2 linked regions of the Thiorhodovibrio frisius genome follow. Each later gene encodes a partner of the first gene's protein in a complex. Links are inferred from orthologs where the notes say so. Each region holds a gene or a part of one and is shown in the gene's direction. Other genes may lie near its edges. The genes, in order: uvrD and uvrB.

Evidence for each region.
Region 2: the proteins of uvrD (region 1) and uvrB are in contact, whole or in part, in a crystal structure (PDB 7EGT), measured with the Thermus thermophilus proteins. The link is inferred for Thiorhodovibrio frisius from one-to-one orthologs. Residues at the interface, in WP_096412145.1 of Thermus thermophilus: His654, Arg656, Phe657, Gln666, Asp668, Glu669, Lys680, Arg681, Leu682, Ser683, Lys685, Tyr686, Ala687; in WP_096411307.1 of Thermus thermophilus: Glu23, Leu25, Arg26, Asp27, Gly28, Glu29, Arg30, Phe31, Arg55, Glu326, Asp327, Phe328, Glu379, Ser382, Gln383, His398, Gly400, Arg401.

Annotation. Positions count from the first base shown.
Region 1 is NZ_CP121471.1:2,302,867-2,306,118, forward strand. What follows is about bases 218-3,154. They hold uvrD (DNA helicase II), read left to right. Parts: upstream 218-574; coding sequence 575-2,734; downstream 2,735-3,154. Other genes in these bases: hemE (uroporphyrinogen decarboxylase), read right to left, coding at 218-294; Thiofri_RS10800 (TRAP transporter substrate-binding protein), read left to right, coding at 3,023-3,154. In the rest of the region: more of hemE, read right to left, coding at 1-217; more of Thiofri_RS10800, read left to right, coding at 3,155-3,252. UniProt on the Escherichia coli protein: A helicase with DNA-dependent ATPase activity. Unwinds DNA duplexes with 3'-5' polarity. Translocates on single-stranded DNA with 3'-5' polarity. Initiates unwinding more efficiently from a nicked substrate than double-stranded DNA.
Region 2 is NZ_CP121471.1:3,839,619-3,842,900, forward strand. Bases 104-3,070 are described here. They hold uvrB (excinuclease ABC subunit UvrB), read left to right. Parts: upstream 104-562; coding sequence 563-2,578; downstream 2,579-3,070. Other genes in these bases: Thiofri_RS17505 (Bcr/CflA family multidrug efflux MFS transporter), read right to left, coding at 104-245; Thiofri_RS17510 (hypothetical protein), read right to left, coding at 251-376; Thiofri_RS17520 (L,D-transpeptidase), read right to left, coding at 2,553-3,070. Also shown: more of Thiofri_RS17505, read right to left, coding at 1-103; more of Thiofri_RS17520, read right to left, coding at 3,071-3,282. UniProt on the Escherichia coli protein: The UvrABC repair system catalyzes the recognition and processing of DNA lesions. A damage recognition complex composed of 2 UvrA and 2 UvrB subunits scans DNA for abnormalities.

The DNA of each region.
Region 1 (3,252 bases):
GCCCGGTCCCTCGCCCTCGCTGAAGTAGAGCCCCAGGCCCATGGCGTCGGGGATGGTGAGGATGTCGGAGAACAAAATGGCCGCGTCGAGCGGGAAGCGCTCCAGCGGCTGCAAGGTCACCTCGCAGGCTAGCTCTGGATTGCGGCACAGGTCCATGAAGCTGCCGGCTTTCGCGCGGGTTTCGCGGTACTCGGGCAGGTAGCGCCCAGCCTGGCGCATCATCCAGACCGGGGTGTAATCGACAGGTTCGCGCAGCAGAGCGCGCAGGAAGACATCGTTCTTGAGCTCAGTCACGTTTTCTCGATCCGTTTTGGTAGCAAATTTTTTGGTGGGGCTCTCGCGGAGTTCGCAGCCTACCTGCGGGAGCATACTACAGCGAGGCTCAAAGCGGCAGGATGACCCGAAATTCCTCGCGGAGTTCGACGAATTCTACTGGAGAAGCGCGGGCGAGGGAGGCGCGCGAAATCATGGCTAGACCGCATCCTGGCCTTTGAGTGTAGCGCAGGTGATCAAGAAACTTCAGAAGTTCACGGCGTCCGATTCTGTATTCGGTGTTCTGCGCTAGAATGCGCGCATGGATGTTTCACGAATTCTCGATCCCCTAAATCCCGCCCAGCGTGAGGCGGTTTCCGCGAGCGGCGGCAATGTGTTGGTTTTGGCCGGTGCTGGCTCGGGCAAGACGCGGGTGCTGGTGCATCGCATCGCCTGGCTTTTGCGGGTGGAAGGCTTGCAGCCCTGGGCAGTGCTGGCTGTCACCTTCACCAACAAGGCGGCGCGGGAGATGCGCTCGCGCATTGAGGAGATGCTCGAGCAACCCGTTGGCGGCATGTGGGTCGGCACCTTTCATGGCCTGGCGCACCGTTTTCTGCGCGCGCACTGGCAAGATGCCAACCTGCCGCAGCAGTTTCAAATTCTGGACTCAGACGATCAGTTCCGGCTGGTCAAGCGCATCATCAAAACTCTGGAACTGGACGAGGCGCGTTGGCCGCCCAGACAGATTCAAAGCTACATCAACAAGCACAAGGACGAGGGGCGTCGCGCTGGTCATCTCGATGATGGCGGGGATTTTTACGAGCAGCAGCTCATTCGCGTGTATCGCGAGTATGAAGATGCCTGCGCGCGCGGGGGTTTGCTCGACTTTGCCGACCTGCTGCTGCGCACCCATGAGCTGCTGCGCGAGCGCCCGGACATTCTGCACCACTATCGCACCCGCTTTCGCGCCTTGTTGGTCGATGAGTTCCAGGACACCAACGCCATTCAGTACGCCTGGCTGCGGCTGCTAACAGGCGATCAGGACAATCTCTTTCTGGTTGGCGACGATGATCAGTCCATCTATGGCTGGCGCGGCGCGCGGGTGGAGAATATTCAGAGCTTTCAGCACGATTATCCCAACACCCAGGTGGTGCGCCTGGAGCAGAACTATCGCTCCAGCGGCAATATCCTGGCCGCTGCCAACGCGCTCATCGCCAATAATCCCACCCGCTTGGGCAAGGAACTCTGGACCGAGGACAGCGCCGGCGAGCCGGTACGCCTGTATTCGGCCTTTAACGAAATTGACGAGGCGCGTTTTGTCGCCGAGCGGGTGCGCCGAGGCTGTACGGAGGAGGGCATGCGGCGTTCGGAATGCGCCATTCTCTATCGCACCACGGCGCAGTCGCGCTTGTTTGAAGAAGCCCTGATGCAGATCGGGCTGCCGTTTCGCGTCTATGGTGGGCAGAAGTTCTTTGAGCGTGTCGAGATCAAAGACGCGCTCGCCTATTTGCGCCTGCTTGCTAACCCCGATGACGATGCCGCCTGCGAGCGGGTGCTCAACGTACCGACGCGCGGCATCGGCACCCGCACGGTCGAGGTGCTGCGTGGCCATGCCAGGGAGGCACGTACTTCGCTGTGGCAGGCGGCGCACAATGCCCTCGGCGGCAGCCTGCTGTCGGCGAGGGCAACCGGCGCGCTGCGTCAGTTTGTTGAGCTAATCGAGCTCATGCAGCAGGGTCTCAAGGATCAGTCGCTCGCTGATCTCACCCTGCAGACCATCGACGACAGCGGTCTGCCGGCCCATTATGAGAAGGCCAAGGACGGTCGCGGCATCGACCGGCTCGAGAACCTCGAGCAGCTGGTCGAGGCTGCGCGCCGCTTCGAGGCCGAACTCGAAGACGAAGAGGCCGATCCGCTCGGTAGCTTTCTGGCACATGCCGCGCTCGAAGCCGGTGAGGGTCAGGCCGACGGCCATGAGGATGCAGTGCAGTTGATGACTCTGCACAGCGCCAAGGGGCTGGAGTTTCCGCTGGTGTTCGTCACCGGAGTGGAGGAGGGGCTGTTTCCGCACAGCATGTCGGCGGATGACCCCGACCGGCTCGAAGAAGAACGTCGCCTGTGCTATGTCGGCATGACCCGCGCCATGCAGCAGCTTTATCTCACCCACGCCGAAAGCCGTCGCCTGCATGGGCGCGAGGAATATCCCATGCCCTCGCGTTTTCTGCGCGAGGTGCCGGTGGCGTTGATTGAGGAAGTGCGCGCCCATGGTGGCCAGCGGCGCTCGGGGCCAGTGTTTAGCAGCGCGCCCGCTAGCGGCGGTTTTCAACTCGGCGAACAGGTCATGCACCCCAAGTTCGGCTCCGGCGTGGTGCTAAACAGCGAGGGAACCGGCGCCAGCGCGCGTATTCAGGTCAACTTCGAGGCGGTTGGAGCCAAATGGCTGGTGCTGGCCTACGCCCGTCTTGAGCGTGTCAGCGCATAATCGGCCGTGCCCAACTTAGGTGTGCCAAGCAACGACCCCAATCGCAAACGAATGGTTTTTTGGTATTTGGTCGGGTGACGGTCACGGGGTCTCGGCGGCAGGACGCCGCCGGGAAGCCTATAAGGAAGTATTCATGGCGTCCCCCGTGGCCGTCACCCGGCCCAAAACGAGCAAAAATCTCAAAGGGTTTCGGTATATCACCCACCAGTCGCCAATCATTGCTCACCTCCGACCACTGAACAGCGACTGCTTTCTTAGACTCACCCGATCAGCACGAGGACGTAATCGATGCAACGCAGAGACTTCATCAAAGCTGCCGGAGCCGCCGCAATCACGGCTGGTGCGAGCACCCAGGCCGGGCAGGCCTATGCCAAGGACAAGCCGGAATACTCCTGGAAGATGGTCACGACCTGGCCAAAGAACTTTCCGGGGCTGGGCACCGGTGCCAATCATCTCGCCGAGCTGATCGGCCAGATGAGCGGCGGGCGCATTGAGGTCAAGGTCTATGGCGCCGGCGA
Region 2 (3,282 bases), 1.5 Mb from region 1 along the record:
CGCCCGCGCACATCCGACAAGGGCCCGAGCAGCAGCTGAGCGCTGGCGAAAAACCCCAGATACAGGGTGACGCTGAACTGCGCAAGCCAGATGTCGCTGCCCAGATCGCGCGCAAGCGTTGGCAAACTGGGCAGGTAGAGATCGATCGCGAAGGGCGTCAGGGCGGCCAGCGCCCCGAGGGTAATCAGCAGGCTAGGGTGTAGGTGTGCGCGGCGAATCAGTCTGTCTCCTTTACCGTGAATCAACAGGCTTAATCTTCCGGGTTGGCCATGACCATGAGCGTTAGGGTGGACTTGGCGAGCGGCTTGGCGCTTCCCGCTCGACCAATGCCGCGAGGATACGCGGGATCGCAAGTGGTGGTGGGTTGCTTGGCCATCAGGCGGAATGTCCAGTCAAGCGTTCGCCGCGCCTCCATGGATGGATTCACAGCGCCCCGTGGCCGTCATCCGACCCAGAACGAGCCAAAATCGCAAAGGGTTTCGGTATATCATCATGACACAGGGTAATAGAATGAGCCTCATAGCCCCACCACACGCCTTTGGATGCGCCAAGATTCCGCACCATGACACAGACTAGAGCCTTCCAGCTCGAATGCGCCTTCCAGCCTGCCGGCGATCAACCAGCTGCGATTCGCGCGCTAGTTGAGGGGCTGACCGACGGCGAGGCCGGCATGACGCTGCTCGGCGTGACTGGCTCGGGCAAGACCTTCAGCATCGCCAATGTGATTGCCGAGCTGCAGCGCCCGGCTTTGATTCTGGCGCCCAACAAGACGCTCGCCGCTCAACTCTACGGGGAGATGAAGGACTTCTTCCCGCACAACGCGGTGGAATATTTCGTCTCTTACTACGACTACTATCAGCCGGAAGCCTATGTGCCGGCGACCGATACCTATATCGAGAAAGACGCCTCGATCAACGAGCATATCGAGCAGATGCGCCTGTCCGCCACCAAGGCGCTGCTCGAGCGACCCGATGTCATCATCGTCGCGACGGTATCGTCGATTTATGGACTAGGCGATCCGCAGGCCTATTTGCGCATGGTGTTGCATCTCTCGCGCGGCGATCTGGTCGATCAGCGCGCCATTTTGCGCCAGCTCGCCGCGCTGCAATACCGCCGCAACGAGATCGAGCTGTCTCGCGGCAGCTACCGGGTGCGCGGCGACATCATCGACATCTACCCGGCGGAGTCCGAGGACGAGGCGCTGCGGGTGGCGCTCTTCGATGACGAAATCGAAGAGTTGTCCCTGTTTGATCCGCTAACCGGCGAAGTGCAACGCAAGGTTCCACGCTTCACGGTGTTCCCGAAGACCCACTATGCCACCCCGCGCGAGGTCGTGCTCAACGCCATCGAGCAAATCAAGGTCGAGCTGCGCCAGCGCCTGAACTGGCTGCGCGACAACAACAAGCTGATCGAGGCCCAGCGCCTGGAGCAGCGCACCATTCATGATCTGGAAATGATGCAGGAGGTCGGCTATTGCTCCGGCATCGAGAACTACTCGCGCTATCTCTCCGGGCGCGGTCCCGGCGAGCCGCCGCCGACGTTGTTTGACTATCTGCCCACCAACGCCATGGTGGTGGTCGACGAGAGCCATGTCACGGTGCCTCAGCTCGGTGGCATGTACCGGGGGGATCGCTCGCGCAAGGAGAATCTGGTCGAGTATGGCTTCCGGCTGCCCTCGGCGCTCGATAACCGCCCGTTAAGGTTCGAGGAATTCCAGGCGCGCCAGCCGCAGACCATTTATGTCTCGGCCACCCCGCGCGACTATGAGATCGAACAGTCGGGCGCAGTGATTGAGCAAGTCGTGCGCCCGACCGGGCTGGTTGATCCTGAAGTGGAAGTCCGCCCGGCACTGAGTCAGGTCGATGATCTGCTATCTGAAATTCATCTGCGCGTCGCCGCCAACGAGCGGGTTCTGGCCACCACGCTAACCAAGCGCATGGCCGAGGATCTGACGGATTATCTGTCCGATCACGACGTGAAGGTGCGCTATCTGCACTCGGACATCGACACCGTCGAGCGGGTAGAAATTATCCGCGATCTGCGCCTGGGCGAATTCGACGTACTGGTCGGCATCAACCTGCTGCGCGAGGGCCTCGACATGCCCGAGGTGTCGCTAGTTGCGATTCTGGATGCCGACAAAGAGGGCTTTCTGCGCTCGACCGGGTCGCTCATCCAGACCATCGGCCGCGCCGCGCGCAACGCTCAGGGTAAGGCCATTCTCTATGCCGACAAAGTCACCCAGTCGATGCAGCGCGCAATTGAAGAGACCGAGCGCCGCCGCGCCAAACAGGTCGAGCACAATGAGGAGCACGGCATCACGCCCCAGACCATCCGCAAGGCGGTGGCCGAGGTGCTTGAAGGTGCCAGAGTGCCGGGAGCGCCTGCACCCAGCCGGCGCGGCAAACGCGACGACGCGGATGCCAGCCCCGTGGAGCACTTAACCCCGGCGCAACTCAGCAAAAAGATCAAAACCCTGGAAAAACAAATGGTCCGCCACGCCCGCGAGCTGGAATTTGAGCAGGCGGCGGCGGTGCGCGATCAGCTCAAGGCGCTTAAGTCGCTGGCATTGGCGGCTTGACCGAGCCTGCCGCCTGTGACGCTGGCGATGCGCTGGCGTCACTGCCCGAGCCGCTTTGCTCGGCGGCACCCGAGGCGCTAGCGTCACTCGATGCATTGGCGTCGCCCGATACAGTGGCGTCACTCGATGATGCATTGGCGTCGCCCGATGCATTGGCGTCACTGGCGCTGTCGGTCTCAGTCGCACTCGGGCGCGCGGCAGGGCTATCGCCGCCTTCAGGCTCGCTACCGCTGCTGCTGGCCTTTGGCGGAAATTCCTCCCCGCGCAATGCTGCGATCTCAGCGTCAAGCCCGTCGAGCGGCTCGCCTTCCTGACTTGCCTTTGCCGCCGCGCGCCGTGCGCGAGCCTCGCCCTGGCGCGCTTTCACACGCTCGGCATAATTTCCGTAACTCGGCCCCTGAGAGCCGATCACGGTCACCCGGGCTCCCTCATCGACATGGTCAAAAAGCGCATCGGCCAGTTGAGCCGGCATGCGAATGCAGCCATGGGACGCTGGACTCCCGGGCCTGGGAATTGGCCCCGCATGCATGCCAACGCCATCGTAGGTCATACGCAGAAAATGGGGCATCCGGGCACCGACAAAGCGCCCACCTGCGGGAACGGCATCGCGCCCTGCCTTCGCATTGCGCTTGACCAGCTTGCCCTCGCTATCATAGATGCGCCCGTAAAGATTGGAGCGCTTGTCCGACACTTTTTCGAGAATC